Linked DNA regions of Azospira inquinata. The protein of the gene in region 1 interacts with the protein of each later gene in a pairwise test. Links are inferred from orthologs where the notes say so. Each region holds a gene or a part of one and is shown in the gene's direction. Other genes may lie near its edges. The genes, in order: Azoinq_RS00225 and Azoinq_RS10835.

The links.
Region 2: the proteins of Azoinq_RS00225 (region 1) and Azoinq_RS10835 interact in binary tests that used the Escherichia coli proteins (3 or more experiments, as listed by UniProt). The link is inferred for Azospira inquinata from one-to-one orthologs.

Annotation. Positions count from the first base shown.
Region 1 is NZ_CP064782.1:46,634-50,084, forward strand. The notes cover bases 123-3,257. They hold Azoinq_RS00225 ([protein-PII] uridylyltransferase), read left to right. Parts: upstream 123-463; coding sequence 464-3,052; downstream 3,053-3,257. Other genes in these bases: map (type I methionyl aminopeptidase), read left to right, coding at 123-461; def (peptide deformylase), read right to left, coding at 3,131-3,257. In the rest of the region: more of map, read left to right, coding at 1-122; more of def, read right to left, coding at 3,258-3,451.
Region 2 is NZ_CP064782.1:2,369,509-2,372,629, forward strand. The notes cover bases 141-2,945. They hold Azoinq_RS10835 (P-II family nitrogen regulator), read left to right. Parts: upstream 141-1,276; coding sequence 1,277-1,615; downstream 1,616-2,945. Other genes in these bases: Azoinq_RS10830 (NAD+ synthase), read left to right, coding at 141-1,243; Azoinq_RS14925 (Smr/MutS family protein), read right to left, coding at 1,992-2,945. In the rest of the region: more of Azoinq_RS10830, read left to right, coding at 1-140; more of Azoinq_RS14925, read right to left, coding at 2,946-3,068; trxB (thioredoxin-disulfide reductase), read right to left, coding at 3,070-3,121. UniProt on the Escherichia coli protein: P-II indirectly controls the transcription of the glutamine synthetase gene (glnA). P-II prevents NR-II-catalyzed conversion of NR-I to NR-I-phosphate, the transcriptional activator of GlnA. When P-II is uridylylated to P-II-UMP, these events are reversed.

The DNA of each region.
Region 1 (3,451 bases):
CCAGCCGCATGTACCAGGTGGGGGACTGCTCCATCCAGGCCAAGCGCCTCTGCGAAGTCACCTTTGATTCCATGTGGCTGGGCATCGCCCAGGTGAAACCCGGCGCCCATCTGGGGGATATCGGGGAAGTGATCCAGAAATATGCGGAAAAGAACGGCTTTTCCGTGGTGCGGGAATTCTGCGGCCACGGCATCGGCCGGAACTTCCACGAAGATCCCCAGGTACTCCACTACGGCAAGGCCGGTACGGGTCTGGAATTCAAGCCGGGCATGATTTTCACCATTGAACCCATGCTCAACGCGGGCAAGGCCGCCATCCGGGAATTGGCGGACGGCTGGACCATCGTCACCAAGGACCACAGCCTCTCCGCCCAATGGGAACACACCATCCTGGTTACGGAAACCGGCGTAGATGTGCTGACCCTGTCCCCCAACTGCCGCCCCAAACCCGATTGGATTTAAACGTGGTCAGCCCCTCTCCCGCCCCCGCTCCAATTCTGGAATACAAACAGCAGTTGAAGGAGGGCCAGGCGGCCCTGTGCGCCACTTATCTGGAAACCGGAGACGCCCAGGCCCTGCTTAAGGCCCGCTGCCGTCTGGTGGATGACCTGTTGCGCCAGCTCTGGCGGGATCAGGGCTTTCCGGAAAGCGTGGATCTGGTGGCGGTGGGGGGCTATGGCCGGGGGGAACTCTACCCTGCCTCCGACATCGATCTGCTCATTCTCCTACCCGGCGCCCCGGATGAGGAACTGGCCCACCGCCTGGAATCCCTCATCAGCCTTTTCTGGGACATCGGCCTGGAAATCGGCCACAGCGTCCGAACCGTGGACGAGTGTCTGAAGGAGGCGGAAGGGGACATCACCGTCCAAACCGCCCTCATCGAAACCCGGCTACTCACCGGGGACCCAGAGCTGTTTCGGCACTTTGGCGAAGGGCTGCGCTCCCGCCTCAATCCCCAGGCCTTTTTCAAGGCCAAGAAACTGGAGCAGGAAGAGCGTTACGTCCGCTACCAGGAAACCCCCTTCGCCCTGGAACCCAATACCAAGGAAAGCCCGGGGGGCTTGCGGGACCTGCAACTGGTGCTATGGATTGCCCGGGCCGCCGGTTACGGCCACAGCTGGCAGGACCTGGAAAAACACGGTTTCATCACCCAGGAAGAGGTCTATGCCCTAGAGCAGGCCCAGAGCCAGCTGGAGACCATTCGTACCCGGCTACACATCGTGGCGGGGCGCCGGGAAGACCGGATACTCTTCGACTACCAGGAACCCCTGGCGGAACAGCTGGGCTACAAGGCCACCGCCACCCGGCGGGCCAGCGAAATGCTCATGCAGCGGTTTTACCGTACCGCCAAGCTGGTCACCCAACTCAACGTCATTCTCATGCAGAACCTGGGGGCCGCCATTTTCCCGCCCCCGGAACAAGCGCCGGAAGCCCTCAACGACCGTTTCCAGAACAACCACGGCCTGCTGGACGTGATTGAGGAAGACATTTTCCAGAAGCGCCCGGGCACCCTGCTGGAAGCCTTCCTCATGCTGGAACAGCACCCGGAACTGCGGGGCATGACCGCCCGCACCCTGCGGGCTCTGTGGCGGGCCCGGCTGCTCATTGACGACGCCTTCCGGGCCGATCCGGCCAACCGGGTCTGCTTCATCCGCCTCTTCCAGCAGCGCCAGGGCATCGTCCACGAATTCCGGCGCATGAACCAGTACGGCATTCTGGGCCGCTACCTGCCCAATTTCGGCCAGGTGGTGGGCCAGATGCAGCATGACCTGTTCCACGCCTACACGGTGGATCAACACATTCTCCAGGTGCTGCGCAATGTGCGCCGCTTCACCATGGACGAATTCGCCCACGAATACCCCCTCTGCTCCCGGCTCATCAACAGCTTCGAGCGCCACTGGGTACTCTTTGTCGCCGCCCTCTTCCACGACATTGCCAAGGGCCGGGGGGGGGATCACTCGGCCCTGGGGCAAAAAGACGCCCAGGAATTCTGCGAAGCCCACGGCATGTCGGCCGAAGACACGGAACTGGTGGTCTGGCTGGTGGGGGCCCACCTGGTCATGTCCCAGGTAGCGCAAAAGGAGGACATCTCCAATCCGGAGGTAATCGCCGCCTTTGCCGCCCGGGTCCAGGACCCGCGCCATCTCACCGCCCTTTACCTGCTCACCGTGGCAGACATCCGGGGCACCAGCCCCAAGGTCTGGAATGCCTGGAAAGGCAAGCTCCTGGAAGACCTGTACGGCATGACCATGAATCTCCTGGAAAAGGGGGAAGCCCCGGAACCCAAGGGGGTCATCCAGGAACGGCAGCAGGAAGCCCTGCGTCTCCTGCGCTACTTCGCCCTTTCCGACTCGGTGCACGAACGGCTCTGGAAGCAGTTGGATACCGTCTATTTCCTGCGCCATTCCGCGGAGGAAATCGCTTGGCACACCCGCTGTCTCCATTACCGCATCAACAGTGAAGCTCCGGTGGTCAAAACCCGCCTGCGCCATGGGGAAAACTCCCCCACCTGCGCCCTCCAGGTGATGGTGTACACCCCGGACCAGCCCGATCTCTTCGCCCGGCTCTGCGGCTTTTTCGGCCGGGCGGGCTACAACATCGTGGACGCCAAGATTCACACCACCAAGCACGGCTACGCCCTGGATAGCTTTGTCCTACTGGACGTGGGGGAACAGGAAATCACCCGGGAAATGGCGGCCATCGTGGAACACGAACTCTCCGAGCGTCTCATCGCCCAGCGCCCGCCGGAAGCGCCTCCCGGAGGACGGCTGTCCCGGCACGCCAAGCACTTCCCCATTGCGCCGGAAGTGGCCATTGCGCCGGACGAGCGGGGCCAGAATTACCTGCTCTCCATTGTGGCGGCGGACCGGCCGGGCCTGCTTTACCAAATCGCCATTATCCTGGCCAAGCACCACGCCCATCTCCACACGGCCAAGATCGTCACCCTGGGGGAACGGGTGGAGGACAATTTCCTCATTTCCGGGCAAAGCCTGGAACAGAGCGGCCCCCGTATTCAGCTGGAGAGCGAACTGTTGGAACAGCTGCAAATCTGAGTCGGGTCCTGGTAGCCGGGCAAGGCAAGGAAAAAAAGGGGCAGATGCCCCTTTTTCTTTAGCCATACCAACGGGTGCCTATTCCTGGGGCGGCCCGTCCCGATCCTCCGACACTTTGGGAAAAAGCAGATCCGTAAAGCCAAAGCGGGTGAAATCGGTCATCCGCATGGGGTAGAGCTTGCCGATCAGGTGGTCGCATTCGTGCTGCACCACCCGGGCGTGAAAGCCCTCCGCCACCCGGTCCAGAGGAGCGCCGTTTTCATCCTGCCCCTCATAGCGCAGGCGGGTATAACGGGGCACCCAGCCCCGCAGACCCGGCAGAGAAAGGCAGCCTTCCCAGCCCCCCTCCTGATCGGAAGACAGGGGGGACAACACCGGATTGATGAGAACGGTCTGGGG
Region 2 (3,121 bases), 2.3 Mb from region 1 along the record:
CGACGGCGGCCAGTCCCCCTGCGTCTTTTCCGTGAAGGGGGTACGGGTCGGCCTCAACATCTGTGAGGATGTGTGGCGGGTCGGCGCGGTGGAAGGGGCCAAGGAAGCCGGGGCGGAACTGCTCCTGGTGCTCAACGCCTCGCCCTATCACATGAACAAAGGGGAAGACCGGCTGCGGGTGTTGCGGGATCGCCACGCCGCCACCGGCTTGCCCATGATTTACGTCAATCTGGTGGGGGGCCAGGATGAACTGGTCTTTGACGGGGGCTCCTTCGCCATCGGCGCCGGGGGTGAGCTGCGTGTCCGTCTGCCCCAGTTTGCGCCCGCCCTGGCCCTGGTGCGCTATGGAGCCGGGGATGTGCAGCCCGCCGAGGTAGCTCCTGCCCTGTCCTTGGAAGCCCAGGTGTATCAGGCCCTGGTGTTGGGGATTCGGGATTACATTGGTAAAAACGGCTTTCCGGGGGCGGTGATTGGCCTCTCCGGCGGTATCGACTCGGCCCTTACCCTGGTGCTGGCCGTAGAAGCCCTGGGGGCGGAGCGGGTGCGGGCGGTGATGATGCCTTCCCCCTATACGGCGGACATGAGCCTGGACGATTCCCGTCAGCTGATCCGTAACCTGGGGGTCCGTTACGAGGAAATCCCCATCGCCCCAGCCATGACCACCTTCACGGACATGCTGGCGGCGGAACTGGCCACCCCGGTCCGGGGGGCAGATACCACGGAAGAAAATCTCCAGGCCCGGATTCGGGGCCTGATCCTCATGGCCATTTCCAATCGCTCCGGCGCCCTGGTACTCACCACGGGCAACAAGTCGGAAATGGGGGTGGGCTACTGCACCCTGTATGGGGATATGGCGGGGGGCTTTGCGGTCATCAAGGATATCGCCAAGACCTTTGTCTATCGCCTTTCCCGCTGGATCAACCGGGAGCGGGAGATTATTCCTGAGCGCATCATTACCCGGCCCCCTTCCGCCGAACTGCGGCCGGACCAGACCGACCAGGATTCCCTGCCACCCTACGAGGTGCTGGACGCCATCATGGCCGCCTATATGGAAGAGGATCGGTCGCCCCGGGAAATCATCGCCATGGGCTACACGGAAGCGGACGTGCGCCGGGTGGTGCGACTCCTTAAAATCAGCGAATACAAACGTCGTCAGGCACCGGTCGGCATCCGGGTGACCCATCGGGGATTCGGGAAGGACTGGCGTTACCCGATCACCAACCGGTATCCTGACGAGTGGTAAGCATTAACCCATGCATGCATAAGAGGAGAGTCCATGAAAAAGATCGAAGCGGTCATTAAGCCTTTCAAGCTGGATGAAGTGCGGGAAGCCCTGTCCGAAGTGGGGGTCACCGGTCTGACGGTGACGGAAGTGAAGGGCTTTGGCCGGCAAAAGGGCCACACGGAGCTCTATCGGGGCGCCGAATATGTGGTGGATTTTCTGCCCAAGGTGAAGCTGGAAGTGATCGTTTCCGACGGGGTGGTGGATGGGGCCATTGATGCCATCATCAAAGCCGCCCGCACCGGCAAGATCGGCGACGGCAAAATTTTCGTTTTCCCCGTGGAACATGCGGTGCGCATCCGCACCGGGGAAACGGACGAAGCGGCGGTTTAAGCCCTCCCGGGTGGCGTCCCCCAGGGGAAGTGACCTGTCGGCCTCGGCGCGGATCAAGCATCTGCCCCGGGGCCGATTTTATGGGGGGCCGGATTGCTTCCGGAGGGGAGCTTCCCCCGATGATTGGCGGGGGAATACGTTGAGATGAGGCTGGCGATGCCTCGCCTAGGTGTTCTACCCAGGGCTAGAAAAAGGCGGAACCCTGCGTCCTACCCATAAAAGAGGGAAACGCAGGGATACCGGGAAGGGAGCCCTGGAAAGGGGGGGAAATGGACCGGGGAAGCCTTAGCCAGGCTCCGAACATCAGCAGCCAAGCAGTCGGGGCAGGAAAACCCGCCCCGCTGCCGGATGCCAAGGGCTGACCGCCGGACCGGGATCAGCTCGTTTTGCTGGTGCTCTGGAGCAGTACCAGCAGGGCTCCGTCCCCTCCGTCCCGTTCCGGGGCCGGGCAAAAGGCCAGGATTTCTTCCCGCTGGGCCAGCCAGGCCCGGGAAAGGTGTTTCAGCACCCCATCCCCACCGGGGGAGCCCAATCCCTTGCCGTGGATGATGCGCAGGCCTCGGCGGCCCTGGCGCAGGCTGGAGGCGAGAAAGCGGGCCAGCACCTCCCGGGCCTCGTCCCGGTTATAGCCGTGCAGATCCAGTTCCCCTTGAATGCCCCAGCGTCCCTTGCGCAGGTCGGCCAGGGTGCGGCTCCCCAGCCCGGGGCGGAGGAAACTGCCGTCGTCCCGTTCCTGCAAACTGGCCAGCGCATGGTCGGAAAGGCCGGTACGTCGTTCCGGTGCCGCCGGGGCAGCCTCGCCCGGGGCCTGGGTTTCCGCCTTAGGGCGGGGCCGGGGCTTGGGGACCGGACGGGGGCGGGGCACCTCGGCCCGGTTGTTGTTTGCCAGGGGCGTGATGGTGCCTACGGCCTGGAGAAACAGCCAGTGGGGGTCGGTTTCCTGGAGGGACAGGAAGGTGGTGCCCGAATCTTCCGGACCTTCCTGCCTGCTGGTTTCCACCACCCGCCGGGGACGGCGGGGCGCCCGGCCCACTTCTGCTCGATCGCTTTCCGGTAGGGGCGTGGCGTCCGCCATGGCGCGGCGGAACAGGTCCTTTTCCCCCAGGGACTGGCGCAGCCAGGCGGGGGACAGGGCGGCCGCCGAAGGCCCGGCCTTTTCCTTGAGCTTCGGACGCACCACCGGACGGGGCTTGGGCCGGGCCAGCTCCGCCTGGTTGTGGCTCATGGGGCGCAAATCCCCCATGGCCTGCCGGAAGAGGGCCTGTTCATCCTCCGTCCCAGCGGGGGATGCCGCCTGCTCGGAATGGGGCGCGGCGGTGGGCTTCTGGGAGCAGGGTGCCGGGGCTGGGGTGGGAGTCCGGTCCGGTTGGGCCCCGGCGGGGGCCGGGGTCAGTTGCAGTTCGGTGAGGCGCTGAAAGGGATTGGCCTCCCCGGGGCGCCGGTTACGTGACATGTCAGGCTTGTCCCAGGCTGTCCAGATAACGTTCCGCGTCCAGGGCGGCCATG